3 regions of the Kitasatospora sp. NPDC018058 genome follow, and region 3 is predicted to be linked to each of the others. Evidence: riboswitches for the same ligand, from Rfam matches in the RefSeq annotation. Region 3 holds a riboswitch; each other region holds the start of a gene.
What was found. A riboswitch is a leader RNA that binds a small molecule or an ion and turns the genes downstream of it on or off. The one in region 3 is predicted to bind cyclic di-AMP.
Positions count from the first base shown of each region.

Region 1: another riboswitch for cyclic di-AMP. It lies ahead of ACH4E7_RS07990 (NlpC/P60 family protein); the one in region 3 lies ahead of ACH4E7_RS26440 (peptidoglycan DD-metalloendopeptidase family protein).
Region 2: another riboswitch for cyclic di-AMP. It lies ahead of ACH4E7_RS10195 (LysM peptidoglycan-binding domain-containing protein); the one in region 3 lies ahead of ACH4E7_RS26440 (peptidoglycan DD-metalloendopeptidase family protein).

Region 1 is NZ_JBIRFA010000004.1:262,778-267,047, forward strand. Features, by position in the region: gene ACH4E7_RS07980 (NYN domain-containing protein) at 1-68, shown strand, start outside; gene ACH4E7_RS07985 (NlpC/P60 family protein) at 269-1,306, shown strand; cyclic di-AMP (ydaO/yuaA leader) riboswitch at 1,644-1,797, shown strand; gene ACH4E7_RS07990 (NlpC/P60 family protein) at 1,808-2,941, shown strand; gene ACH4E7_RS07995 (NlpC/P60 family protein) at 3,168-4,214, shown strand; gene ACH4E7_RS08000 (hypothetical protein) at 4,220-4,270, shown strand, end outside.
Region 2 is NZ_JBIRFA010000006.1:36,618-40,887, forward strand. Features, by position in the region: partial or broken gene ACH4E7_RS10185 (ABC transporter ATP-binding protein) at 110-337, opposite strand; gene ACH4E7_RS10190 (hypothetical protein) at 821-1,126, shown strand; cyclic di-AMP (ydaO/yuaA leader) riboswitch at 1,441-1,596, shown strand; gene ACH4E7_RS10195 (LysM peptidoglycan-binding domain-containing protein) at 1,604-2,305, shown strand; gene ACH4E7_RS10200 (sarcosine oxidase subunit gamma) at 2,615-3,256, opposite strand; gene ACH4E7_RS10205 (sarcosine oxidase subunit alpha family protein) at 3,246-4,270, opposite strand, start outside.
Region 3 is NZ_JBIRFA010000019.1:117,563-121,832, forward strand. Features, by position in the region: partial or broken gene ACH4E7_RS26435 (hypothetical protein) at 1-478, opposite strand, end outside; gene ACH4E7_RS26440 (peptidoglycan DD-metalloendopeptidase family protein) at 934-1,920, opposite strand; cyclic di-AMP (ydaO/yuaA leader) riboswitch at 1,923-2,101, opposite strand; gene ACH4E7_RS26445 (MFS transporter) at 2,414-3,949, shown strand; gene purB (adenylosuccinate lyase) at 3,975-4,270, opposite strand, start outside.

The DNA.
Region 1 (4,270 bases), on a different contig from region 3:
GCGTGCGCAAGGCGGGCGCGCGCCCGGTGGCCTCGGTGCTGCTGCTGAACCGGCTGGCCCGGCCCTGACCTCGGTCCGGGCGGATCGACCCCTGGTCATCGCCCGTTCTGCGAGGCTGTGCGGATCCCGTGAAGTCAGCGTGGGAACCGGACTTCACGCCTTCGGGGGAGTGGCAAAACGGGTAGATCTTCACTAGGGTCTGGCGTCAAACCTATTTTCCGGAATCTCACCCGAACAGGTGAGTCCGTTGGAAGAAGGAGCCGGTCCCTTGGCCTCCCACCGCCGTCCCAAGCAGCCGAGCCGCGCGCGGGTCTCCGTGCTCACCGCTGCCGCTGCGACCGCGGTCGCCCTTTCCGCCCAGGTGGCCGCGCACGCCGCGCCGCAGCCGAGCAAGGCTGACGTCAAGGCTCAGATCGACCAGCTCCAGGAGGAGCAGGAGCAGGCGGCGGAGAAGTACAACGGTGCCAAGGAGCGCGCCGACCAGCTCCGCAAGCAGGCCGACCAGCTGCAGGACCAGGTCGCCCGCAGTCAGGACCAGATGAGCCAGCTGCAGACCGGCCTGGCCCAGGTGGCGGGCGAGCAGTACCGCACCGGCGGCGTCGACCCGTCCGTCCAGCTGATGCTCTCCTCCGACCCGTCCGGCTACCTGGAGAAGGCCTCCAGCGTCCAGCAGGCCAGCGCCAGCCAGACCGAGGCGCTCAAGGGCCTGCTCGACCAGCAGCGCCGGCTGGACCAGGAGAAGGCCGAGGCCGCCGCCGTGCTGGCCTCGCTGGACTCCACCACCAAGGACCTGAACCAGGCCAAGGCGGACGTCAACGCGAAGCTGAAGACCGCCCAGGACCTGCTGAACTCGCTCAGCGCCGCGGACCGCGCCGCGCTGAAGGCCCAGCAGCAGCAGGACGACCGCGCCTCGCGCGGCAGCGCCCGGGTCGACCTCAGCAGCCTGCCGCCGGCCAGCGGCTACGCGGCCGTGGCCGTCGCCAAGGCGATGAGCAAGCAGGGCTCGCCGTACGTCTGGGGCTCCACCGGGCCGAACACCTTCGACTGCTCGGGTCTGATGGTCTGGTCGTACTCCCAGGCCGGCGTCTCGCTGCCGCGGACCTCGCAGGAGCAGGGCGACGTCGGCACCCGGGTGCCCTCGCTGGACCAGGCTCAGCCGGGCGACCTGGTCATCTACGGCAGCGACCGGCACCACGTCGGGATGTACATCGGCAACGGCATGGTGGTCCACGCGCCGCACACCGGGGACGTGGTGAAGGTGATGAAGGCCGACGCGATGCCGATCAACACGATTCGCCGGGTCTGACGACCCGACACGCCCGAGGGGCCGACTCCGGCCCTGTGATCCGCGCCACCCTCCTATCGGGGGTGGCGCTTCGGGTTTGCGGGTGCAGTGTCCGACTGGTGAGAACCGATCAGCTTTGTGTGCAGCAGTGATCACCATCAGTCATTTTCACAAAAGAACATGGGTAATCTTCCGTCTTTTTTCTGACAAGGATTTGAACGGATCACGGTTCAGTTACTAGGGTCGTGCCCCGAACCACCGCAGTGTCGATCACCCAGCCGGGGTGGCGGCGGTGGTTTCCGTCGAGTTCGCGAAACAGCGGGGCAGGTCGAAGCGACTGTCCGACAGGGGAGCCCAGTGGTCGGGGGCGCTGCGGAGCGGAGCCGGGGAACCACGTTCCTCCGGGGTGAATCGGCGCCAGGTCGGCCGGTGGAACGGCCGTGAGGCGTCGTAGGGCATGCTTCCGGCCCGAACCCGTCAGCTCACCCGGTAGGCGGCCGTAGGAAGAAGGAGTCCGCCTTCGTGGCGTCCCATCGTCGTCCCAAGCCCGCCAGCCGCGCCCGTGTCTCGATCCTGACCGGTGTCGCCGCGGCAGCCGTCGCCCTCTCCGCGCAGTCCGGCGCGCACGCCGACCCGCAGCCGACCAAGGAGCAGGTCAAGGAGCAGGTCGACCAGCTCAACGAGCAGGCCGAGCAGGCGACCGAGAAGTACAACGCCGCCCAGGAGAAGCAGCAGGCGCTGGAGAAGCAGGTCTCCGGCCTGCAGGACCAGGTGGCCCGGCAGCAGTCCCAGGTGACCGACCTGCAGGGCGGGCTCGCCGAGATCGCCGGGGAGCAGTACCGCAACGGCGGCATATCCCCGACCGTCCAGCTGATGCTCTCGTCCAAGCCGGACAACTTCCTCAACCAGGCCGGTGCGCTGAACCAGGCCGGTGACACCCAGAAGAACCAGCTGAAGCAGCTCCAGGAGCAGCAGCGCAAGCTCGACCAGGACCGCACCGAGGCCCAGGGCAAGCTCGCCGAACTGGAGTCCACCACCCAGCAGCTGAAGGCCTCCAAGGAGGAGGTCCAGAACAAGCTGAAGGCCGCCCAGGACCTGCTCAACACCCTGACCGAGCAGGAGCGCCAGGCGATCCGCCAGGCCGAGGAGAAGGCCGCCGCCGACGCCAAGGCCCAGGCCGACGCCGCCGCGAAGGCCGCCCAGCAGCAGGCCGCCTCCGACCGCGCCTCGCGCGACAGCGGCCGCACCGACATCGGCTCGGGCTCCTCGTCCTCGCCGGTCGTCAAGCCGGCCGCGCCCGGCAGCTCGCACGGTGCCGCCGCACTGGCCGCCGCCGCCGGCAAGGTCGGCAGCCCGTACGTCTGGGGCGCCACCGGCCCCAGCTCCTTCGACTGCTCCGGCCTGATGGTCTGGGCGTTCAACCAGGTCGGCGTGTCGCTGCCGCGCACCTCGCAGGAGCAGGCCGGCGCCGGCACCCGGATCGGCTCGGACATCTCCCAGGCCCAGCCCGGCGACCTGCTGATCTTCTACAGCGACGCCCACCACGTCGGCATCTACGCGGGCAACGGCCAGGTGCTGCACGCGCCCAAGCCGGGTGCGTCGGTCCGCTACGAGGCGGTCTCCAACATGCCGCTGTCCTCCATCGTGCGGGTCTGATTCCCGCCCAGGCCGTTCCGGGCCCGGTCCTCCGTCACGGAGGGCCGGGCCTGCGGCTTTTCCGGCGGCTCGGGCGAATGTCCGATTAGTGGTCAAATATTCGGGTCGGGAGGGGTTTGGACTCGCTTGCCCGGACTCGCTAACGTCTGCCACCGGACTCCCGCTCGACGGCCGCCCGCTGGGGCGCGGCCGCGGGCCGCGCCGCAGGATTGGAGCCGCTGCCGCCATGCCCGTGCATCGCCGTTCCCGACTGCTCGCCCGTGCGCTGGTACTGACCGCAGCCGCCACCACGGCCCTGGGCGTGGCGACCTGCGGCAGTGCCCAAGCCGCTCCGGGTGGGCCGGACACCCCCGACCGCAAGGACGTCAAGGCACAGGTCGAGCAGCTGTACGACGAGGCTGAGCAGGCGTCCGAGAGGTACAACGCCGCGCAGGAGGCGCAGAAGCGGCTCCAGGGCGAGACCACCACCCTGCAGGGCGAGGTGGCCGCCGCCCAGGACCAGCTCAACCAGTTGCGGGGGGACCTCGCGACCGTGGCGGGGTCCGAGTACCGCGGCGGCGGGATGACCCAGACCGCCCAGCTGATGCTCTCCAGCGACCCCGAGTCCTACCTCGCCCGGGCCCGCACCTTCGGCCAGGCCGCCGAGCGGCAGCAGGAGACCCTGCGCGAGCTGGTCGGCCGTCAGCGCCGGCTCGACCAGCGCCGCACCGAGACCGCGGGCAAGCTCGCCGAGCTGGACCAGGCCCGGCGCTCGCTGGCCGAGAACAAGCAGCAGATCCGGCAGCGGCTGGCCACGGCACAGAAGCTGCTCGACAGCCTGGGCGCGGCCGAGCGGGCCCGGATGGCCGTCCAGGACGCCAAGGACGCCGAACAGCGTGCCACCCGCGGCACCGACCGGCTGGACCTCGGCACCACCCCGCCCGCCTCCGAGCGCGGGGCGGCCGCGCTGGCCGCCGCGGTCCGGATGATCGGCTCGCCGTACGTCTACGGATCAGCCGGGCCCCGCGCCTTCGACTGCTCCGGTCTGATGTACTACAGCTGGCGGCAGGCCGGAGTGACCCTGCCGCGCACCTCGCAGGCCCAGGCGTACGCCGGGCAGCGGGTCAGCCTCTCCGAAGCGCGGCCGGGAGACCTGGTGATCTTCTACCGGGACATGCACCACGTCGGGATGTACGCCGGCGGCGGGGTGATGGTGCACGCCCCCTACCCGGGCGCCAAGGTGCGGTACGAGAGCGTCAACGCGATGCCGGTGTCAGGGGTGGTCCGGCTCTGAGCGCGATGCCCTCCGGCCCGGCCGAGCCCCACCTGATAGACCCGGCCGGCTGCGTG
Region 2 (4,270 bases), on a different contig from region 3:
TGGCACCGGGGCCGCAGGCGGCCCCGGTGCGGAAAGGCCGGGAACAAGGGGGAACGGGGGTGCCTCGACCTTGGGAGCGGGCGTCGGGGACCGGACCGGGCAACGGCACTCAGGCCTGCGTGACCAGCTCCAGGTACGAGTCGTGCCACAGGTCCTCGTCCCCGTCCGGCAGCAGCAGGATGCGGTCGGGCCGGAGCGCCTCGATGGCGCCGGGGTCGTGGGTGACCATCACGATCGCGCCCGGGTAGGTGCCGACCGCCGCCAGGACCTCCGCCCGGGAGACCGGGTCCAGGTTGTTGGTCGGCTCGTCCAGGAGGAGCACGTTGGCGCCGGAGTGGGGTGGGGGCAACACTCTGCCAACCGCGATCGGGTACGTCGACCTCTACCTGCGCAAATCGCGTGTGGTACGTCATGAGGATCCCCGAGAGCCGACCTCCATCGAGCGGCTGGCTCCCGCCTGATGAGTTCATCGCCACCCTCCCTCGGGCGACCGCGTACGCCTCGCTGTACCGGAGACGCTGGCCGAGATGTGTCGGCCGGCCGCCGCGCCGGACGGCGACTGGTCGGCCGGCTACGGCCTGGGCCGGCAGCTCCAGCAGGTGGTCAGCCGGCTGCGGGTCGGCCACGGCGGCTCGATGCCCGGCTTCCTCGCCTCGCTCTTGTTCAGGGAGCAGGACGATGTGGCGGTCGTCATGCTCGTACACCACGGCCAGCCCCAACCTCGGCCAGGTGGCCCGCGACCTGATCGCGATCACCGCCGGGCGCGAGCCGCGGATCCCCGAGCCCGGGCGGCCCTTCACCGACGTCGACCCTGGAGCTGTTGGCGCTGACCGGCCCCTGGTGCTGTGGCACCAGCGCGGTCGCGCTGCACCTGCGAGCCGGCCGTGTGCTGGAGCTCACAGCGCTGGGCGGCGCGGCCCGCACCTCACGGTTCCGGCCCGGGCCGGACGGGACCTGGACCGGGCTGGACGGCTACTGCGCGGGCGAGCCGCTGCGCGTGGTGCACCGGGCCGACAGCACGGTCGACCACCTGGACCAGGCCGGCTTCGTCCACACCCGCACCCCGTACGATCCGGCAGCCGAGGTGCCGGGAGGCGTCGATGCGCAGGGTTGGCAGGCAGGCTGACCTCCGGTCAGGTCGGCGCGCCCCAGGGCGGGCGCGCCGGCCCGAACCCGCGACCCGCACGGCGCGCCATCGGGCGGTGGCCGCCGCGCTGGGCCCGGCGGCCCGTACTGACACGGACTCATAGGGCCGTTGTCGAATCGTTATCAAGCGCTATTGTGGATCATTCGGACAATCCGGCCGGGCCGTGACCCAGCTCACGAGGCCTTGTGCTAATGGCTCCGTGCCGTTTACGGTCCTTCTCGTTCGTCTCCGTACGAAACGAACCCCGCTCTCCGGAACGCCGAATCCTGCCGCCGGATCGGGCGGGCACGTGCATCCATGAAGCACCGCGGCAGGGGCGGGGGACCCACAGGTAAGTCGCCTCATCCGGACTGGTTCCGGCGGGGCTAGGGGTGAAGCCGCGTCTCTGCGCGGCCGGGCAACTCCAGCCCGAACCCGACAGCTCACCTCGCAGGCGTGTGAGAGGAATCGCACTTCATGCTGCCCGTCAACGCTCGCCCCAGCCTGTTCGCTGTCGGTTCCGTCAAGCGCATCGTCGCGGCCGCCGTGGTCGTCGGCGTCGGCGTCGGCATCCCGGTGGTCGCCGCCACCGCCGCGAACGCCGCCCCCGTCAAGCCCGCCCCGGCGCACTCGGCCCCGGCCGCCGCCCCGCAGGCGCCCGCTGTCTACACCGTCCAGAGCGGTGACTCCCTCACCAAGATCGCCACCACGCACAACGTGCAGGGCGGCTGGCAGAGGCTCTACGAGCTCAACAAGTCCGTGCTGACCAAAGGCCCGGGCAAGATCTACCCGGGCCAGCACCTGACCCTGGGCGGGGCCGCCCCGGCTCCGGCCAAGCCGGCCGCCGCCAGCCCGTTGGCCGCCACCCCGGCCGCCCCGGTCGCCAACACCCCGGCCGCGCTGCAGGCGCTTGCGGCCTCGATCGTCCCGGCGAACCAGCTGGCCTCGTTCGACCAGATCATCAGCCACGAGAGCGGCTGGAACATCCACGCCACCAACCCGAGCTCGGGTGCCTACGGCCTGCCGCAGGCGCTGCCCGGCAACAAGATGGCCTCGGCCGGTTCCGACTGGCAGAACAACCCCGCCACCCAGCTCAAGTGGGCCCTGCAGTACATGAACACCGTCTACGGCAGCCCGAACGCCGCCTGGGCGTTCTGGCAGGTGCACAGCGCGTACTGATCGGACCTCTCCCGATCAGTACGGCCTGATCGGGCCTGATCGGCCTGTTCGAACCGATGGGTCCGAGCGAGTACCGCCTGTCGGCCGGATGTCCGGCGGCTGACGGGTGCCAAGCGGCCACCTGACCGGCCCGGTTCACGTAGCGATGCGTGAGCCGGGCCGTCGGCGTGCCCGGGGTCCGGACGGGACCGCGGTGCGGGCAGTCCGCCGCGGCGTAGCGCACCGGCTACTCGGCGTACACGGCGAGGTCCTCGTCCCACCTCGAACACCGTTGGAACGGCCGTTGTGATCTCAGTGAATCCCGCACCGTCAGGGGAGGGCGGGGAGTGGCGAGTGTCGGTACTCCTCCATCGCGTCGAGCAACCAGTCCGCGAGGTACTGGGCGAACGACCCGCGGACCAGGAGCCGGTACGACGGCGCCTCGTCGAGCTGGTGGAGCACCACGTTGACCTTGGACACCGTCGTCTGGGCGCAGCGGCCCGGCGCGAAGGCGCGCGGGTGCAGATCGAGTGAGCAGCCCTTCTCCAGCACCTGGCGTGCGGCCGGGCCGGTCAGTTCGAGCGTCGTGCGGTTGGCGGAGACGTCCACGACCGATCCGGGCTCGTCTGCCAGCGCCGCGCGCAGAACCCGCTCGGTGGTCGGCCCCGAGCCGTCGGGGCCGACGACGAGCCACTCGTCCGGGCCCAGCCACAGCACCTGGAGGTCGCCTGCTCGGACGGCGGTGTCGGCCTGGGCCGGCAGAGCCGCGCCGAGCGCCTTGCCGACCCGCGCCGCGGCCGCGCCGGCCGGGTCGAGCCGGAGGTTGAGCTGGGCATGGAACGGGACCTCGCGCAGCCGGACACCTCGTTCGCTGGTGACAGCAGGGCCGAGATGGGGGTACCCACGGCCGGAGGCTGGGGGAGTGTCGGTGAGATGTCCGAGCGGACTCTGCCGCAGCCGGTCAACCGTCACGGCGGGCTCCCTTCGGGTCGTAGAGGACGGGGTCGGCGACGGTCGCGGCGACCGTGCGGCCGTCTGCGAGCGGTGCGAGGACGGTCTCGCCGATCCTGTCCCGGCCGCCTCGGACGAGGGCGAGAGCGAAGGTCCGGCCGAGCGCGGCGCTGCGGTAGCTGGAGGTCACGTGGCCGAGCGAGGGCACCGGGCCGGCCGTGGTGTCGACGCCCTCGGCCACCAGCTGGGAGCCCTCCGGCAGCAACTCGGCGCGGTCGACCGGCAGCAGCGCGACCAGGTGCTTCCGGTCGGCCCGCGCGGTGTCCGCCCGCCGGAAGGACCGCTTGCCGACGAAGTGCTTGTGGCGGGAGACGATCCACTCCATGCCGAGGTCCTGCGGGGTGACCGTGCCGTCCGTGTCCTGGCCGACGATGGGGTATCCCTTCTCCGCGCGTAGCACGTGCATGGTCTCGGTGCCGTAGGGGGTGATTCCGGCCGGGCCGCCCGCCGCGATCACGGCCTCCCACGCGGCGAGGCCGAACCAGCTCGCGACGTTGATCTCGTACGCCAGCTCGCCGGAGAAGGAGATGCGGCAGATCCGGGCCGGGATGCCGTTGGCCAGTCCGGCCTGACTGACCGTCATGAACGGGAATGCCTCGTTGGAGACGTCCAGATCGGGCGCGAGGGCGGTAAGGACCTCACGGGACCGGGGGCCGACGACGGCGACGGTGGACCACTGCTCGGTCACCGAGGTGCAGCGCACGCGCAGCTCGGGCCACTCGGTCTGCAGCCACTCCTCGAGCCAGTCGAACACGGCCGCCGCGTTGCCCGTGGTCGTCGTCAGGTAGTAGTGGTCGTCGGAGAGCCGCACGGTGACACCGTCGTCGAAGACCATGCCGTCGGGACGGCACATGATGCCGTAACGGGCCGATCCCACGGCCAGTTTGGCGAAGCCGTTGGTATAGATGCGGTCCAGGAACGCCCCGGCGTCGGGGCCGACGATGTCGATCTTTCCGAGGGTGGAGGCGTCCATGA
Region 3 (4,270 bases):
CAGAGCGTCTGCACGACGAGGATCGCCATCGTCCCCAACAGCGCCAACAGCGTGTACAGATGAACGTACGGGTCCATCCCCGCCGCCAGGAACGCCAGCACCAGCCCGGCCGCGATCACCGACTGCACCACCGAGGCGACGTACGGCGAGCCGTGCCGCGGGTGGGTGCGGCCGAGCGCCGGGTGCAGGAAGCCCTCCCGCCCGATCGCGTCGAGGCCTCGAAGACGATGTACGCCATGACCGCGAGCAGCCCGGAGGCCATCCCGGCGACCCTGCCCAGCCCGTGCGAGACGTACCCGTAGAACGCCCCGGCCGCCGTGATGTGCCGGGCCATCGCCACGTACCCGACCGAGAACACCGTGAGCACCACGGTCGCCACGATGTACGCGGCGGGCGCGCCGACCCCGTTGCCCTGCCCGATCACGATCGGCAGGTTCCCGGTCATCGCGGTGATCGGTGCGGCGGTGGCGATCGCCATGAACACCACGCCCGTCAGGCCCACCGAGCCCGCCTTCAGCCGGTCGACCCGGCCCGCTCCCCGACCGCATCCCCGCTCCCGACCGCCATCCGGCCTCCTCGTCCGCCCACACCCGTCCGCCCACACCCGTCCGCCCGCCGGAGAAGGGCTGGGCGGTGACTGCCCGACAGCATCGCGCGACCGGGGCCGCACCCGAAAGACGACGAATCTCGCCAAAGGCAGCAGGAGTTGACGCCAGGTTCGACCGCTCGAACACGCCCGGAGCCGGAAACGGCAGCGGCCGGCCCGGCTTCGCGAGGAATCCTCGCGAAGCCGGGCCGGCCTTGGGCGTGTCCCGCGCCCATGTCCACTGATGCGGCGATCACCCGGTCGAGCGGTCACCCGACATGACCATCCCGGGCGGTCGATTCGCCCCGCAACAGCGGTGGTTCCTGAAACCCGCGGTCAGCGCAGGGTCAGAGCGCGACGCCGTGCGCCCGCAGGTAGGCGACCGGGTTGATGTCCGAGCCGTACTCCGGACCGGTACGGATCTCGAAGTGCAGGTGCGGGCCGGTCACGTTGCCGGTGGCGCCGGAGAGGCCGAGCCGCTGGCCGACGGTGACGGTCTGACCGACCTTCACGCCGATCACCGACAGGTGCGCGTACTGCGCGTACTTGCCGTCGGCGAGCTTGATCTCGACCTCGTTGCCGTAGGCGCCGCCGTTGCCGGCCTTCACCACGACACCGTTGGCGACCGCGCGCAGCGGGGTGCCGGTGGAGGCGACGAAGTCCTGGCCGGTGTGGTGGCCGGAGGCCCACATCGAGCCGGCCACGCCGTACGCCTCGCCCAGCACCGGGTTGGCCAGCGGGGCGACGTAGCCGGAGGTGGCGGCGACCGGGGCGGCCGGCTTGGCCGGGGCGACCGGGGCCGGGGCGGCCGGCTTGGCCGGGGCGGCGCTCTGCACCTGGGTCTGGAGCTGGGCGCCCGGCTTGGCGGCCTCGGTCTTGACCTGCAGCTGGGTGTCCGCGGCCGCGGCGGCGCTCTGGGTGACCGGGGCGGCCGGCTTGGCCGGGGCGGCCGGAGCTGCCGGCTTGGCGGCGTCCGCCGCGAGCGAGAGCTGCTGGCCCGGGAAGATCAGGTCCGGGTTGGCGCCGACCACCGAGCGGTTCCGCTCGTACAGCGCGTGCCAGCCGCCCTCGACCTGCTTGGCGTCGGCGATCGTGGTCAGGGTGTCGCCGCTGACGACCCGGTAGCTATCGAACGCGGCGGCCGGAACGGCCGGCTTGGCCTCCGCGGCGGCGGTGTGCTGCGCGACCGAGGCGGCCGGCGCACCCGGGGCGGTGTGCGCCTGGGCGCCCATCGCGGTCACGAGCGGCAGGGCGAAGGAGGCACCGGTGACGGCGATGCCGATGCCGAAGCGGGCGGCGCGGGGCAGGGCGATACGACGGGCCTGAGCAGGCATGGATTTCCTCTCCGACGCCTGCGAGGTGAGCTGTCGGGTTCGGGCTGGAGTTGCCCGGCCGCATGCGCGGCTTCACCCCAAGCCGGTCCTGGACGTTCGCGCTGAGAAGCGCGAACTCCGGACCGGCGACTTACCTGTGGGTCCCCCGCTCCTGCCGTACAGAGCTCAGTTCGAACCATCGGGCAGCGGCAGGACTCGGCGTTCCACCCGGTGGATCCACCCGGGCTGGCCGGGCGGTCGCTGAACTAAAACCCATCCGTTCGGGTGAAGCAATGTCGATCTCTTGAACCGGCGACATCCCCCCGGAGGGTGGTGACCCTCCGCATGACCCGCCGCACGGTGCGTACACAATCCATTCACCGAGCGCCACTGATCCACGACCCTGTGCCGATCTCCACGCCCCAGCGCGACCGTGCGCTCACGCACCGCTCGCCACGGACGCGCCACGCGGTGACCCTTGTCACGTACGCCCCGCCGGGAGCAGGATCGGGCCGTGGCCACCTCAACAGCCGGCACCTTGCGCCTGGGCACCGCGCAGGGTCGCTGGGTACTCCTGGCAACCGTGCTCGGCTCCAGCATGGCGATGCTCGACGGCACCGTGGTGAACGTCGCCCTGCCCCGGATCGGCGCCGACCTCGGCGCCTCCCTGGCGTCCCTGCAATGGACGCTGAACGCCTATCTGCTCACCCTGGCGGGCCTGATCCTGCTCGGTGGCGCGCTCGGCGACCGGTACGGAAGGCGCCGGGTCTTCCTGATCGGCGTGGTCTGGTTCGCCGCCGCCTCCGCGGCCTGCGCCGCCGCCCCGAACATCGAAGTGCTGATCGTGGCCCGCGCCGTCCAGGGCATCGGCGGGGCACTGCTCACCCCCGGCTCGCTCGCCATGCTCCAGGCGGTCTTCCATCCTGACGACCGCTCGGCGGCGGTGGGCCTGTGGTCCGGCCTCGGCGGGGTCTCCGCCGCCGTCGGCCCGTTCCTCGGCGGCTGGCTGGTGGACGGCCCCGGCTGGCGCTGGATCTTCCTGCTGAACCTGCCGCTGGCCGCCGCCGTGGTCGCCGTGACCTCCCGGTACGTCCCGGAGAGCCGCGACGAGTCCGCCTCCGGCCGCTTCGACGTGCCCGGCGCACTGCTCGCCGCGCTCACCCTCGGCGCGATCACCTACGCGCTCACCGCCGCCGGGGAGGGTCTGTCCCCCGCCGTCTGGCTCACCGGCGCGATCGGCCTGCTGCTCGGCGCCGCCTTCGTCGCCGTCGAGCGCCGCACGCCCGAACCGATGCTGCCGCTCGGGCTGTTCTCCTCCCGGCTGTTCACCGCCGTGAACCTGGTCACCCTCTGCGTCTACGCGGCCTTCAGCGGGGTGTTCTTCCTGCTGGTGGTGCAGCTGCAGATCGTCTCCGGCTTCTCCCCGCTGGCCTCGGGCTTCGCCCTGGTGCCGATCACCGTGCTGATGCTGACGTTCTCGGCGCGCGCCGGGCGCCTCGGCAAGCGGATCGGCCCCCGTATCCCGCTCACGGTCGGCCCGCTGCTGTGCGCCACCGGGGTGCTGCTGATGCTGCGCATCGGCCCCGGCTCCTCCTACGGGGCGGACGTGCTGCCCGCCGTCGCCGTGATGGGCAGCGGGATGACCCTGCTGGTCGCGCCGCTGACCGCGACGGTTCTGGCCGCCGTCGAGGTACGGCACGCGGGCATCGCCAGCGGCGTCAACAACGCCGCCGCCCGCGCGGCCGGCCTGCTCGCGGTGGCCGCCCTCCCGGCGCTGGCCGGGCTGAGCGGCGACGCCTACCGGGTGCCGTCCTCGGTGGACTCCGCCTTCCACACCGCGATGCTGATCTGCGCGGGTCTGCTGGCCGCCGGCGGGCTGATCGCCTTCGCCACCGTCCGGGGCAATGTGCTCGCCCCCGAGGAGCACCCGGTGGCCGAGCCGAACTGCGACTGGCCCTGCGCCACCACCACCCCGCCGCTCGACCCCGGACACGCCCGGACGCACGAGGGCCCCGCCACCGGAACGGCGGCAGGGCCCTCGGAGAGTTGACCGATCGTCAGGGAATGCCGCTCTCCTAGAGGATGTCGGCCGGCGCGTACTTGGCCGCCTCCGGGTAGGCCGCCGCGACGGTCTCCACCTGGCGGACCACCTCGGCGACCTGCGCCCCGGCCGCACCGGTGAACGACAGCCTGTCGGCCAGCAGCGCGTCCAGCGCGGCCCGGTCCAGCGGGATCCGCTCGTCGGCGGCCAGCCGGTCCAGCAGCTCGTTCTCGCGGGCGCCCGCGCGCATCGCCAGCGCGGAGGCGACGGCGTGCTCCTTGATGACCTCGTGCCCGGTCTCCCGGCCGACGCCCGCGCGCACCGCGCCCA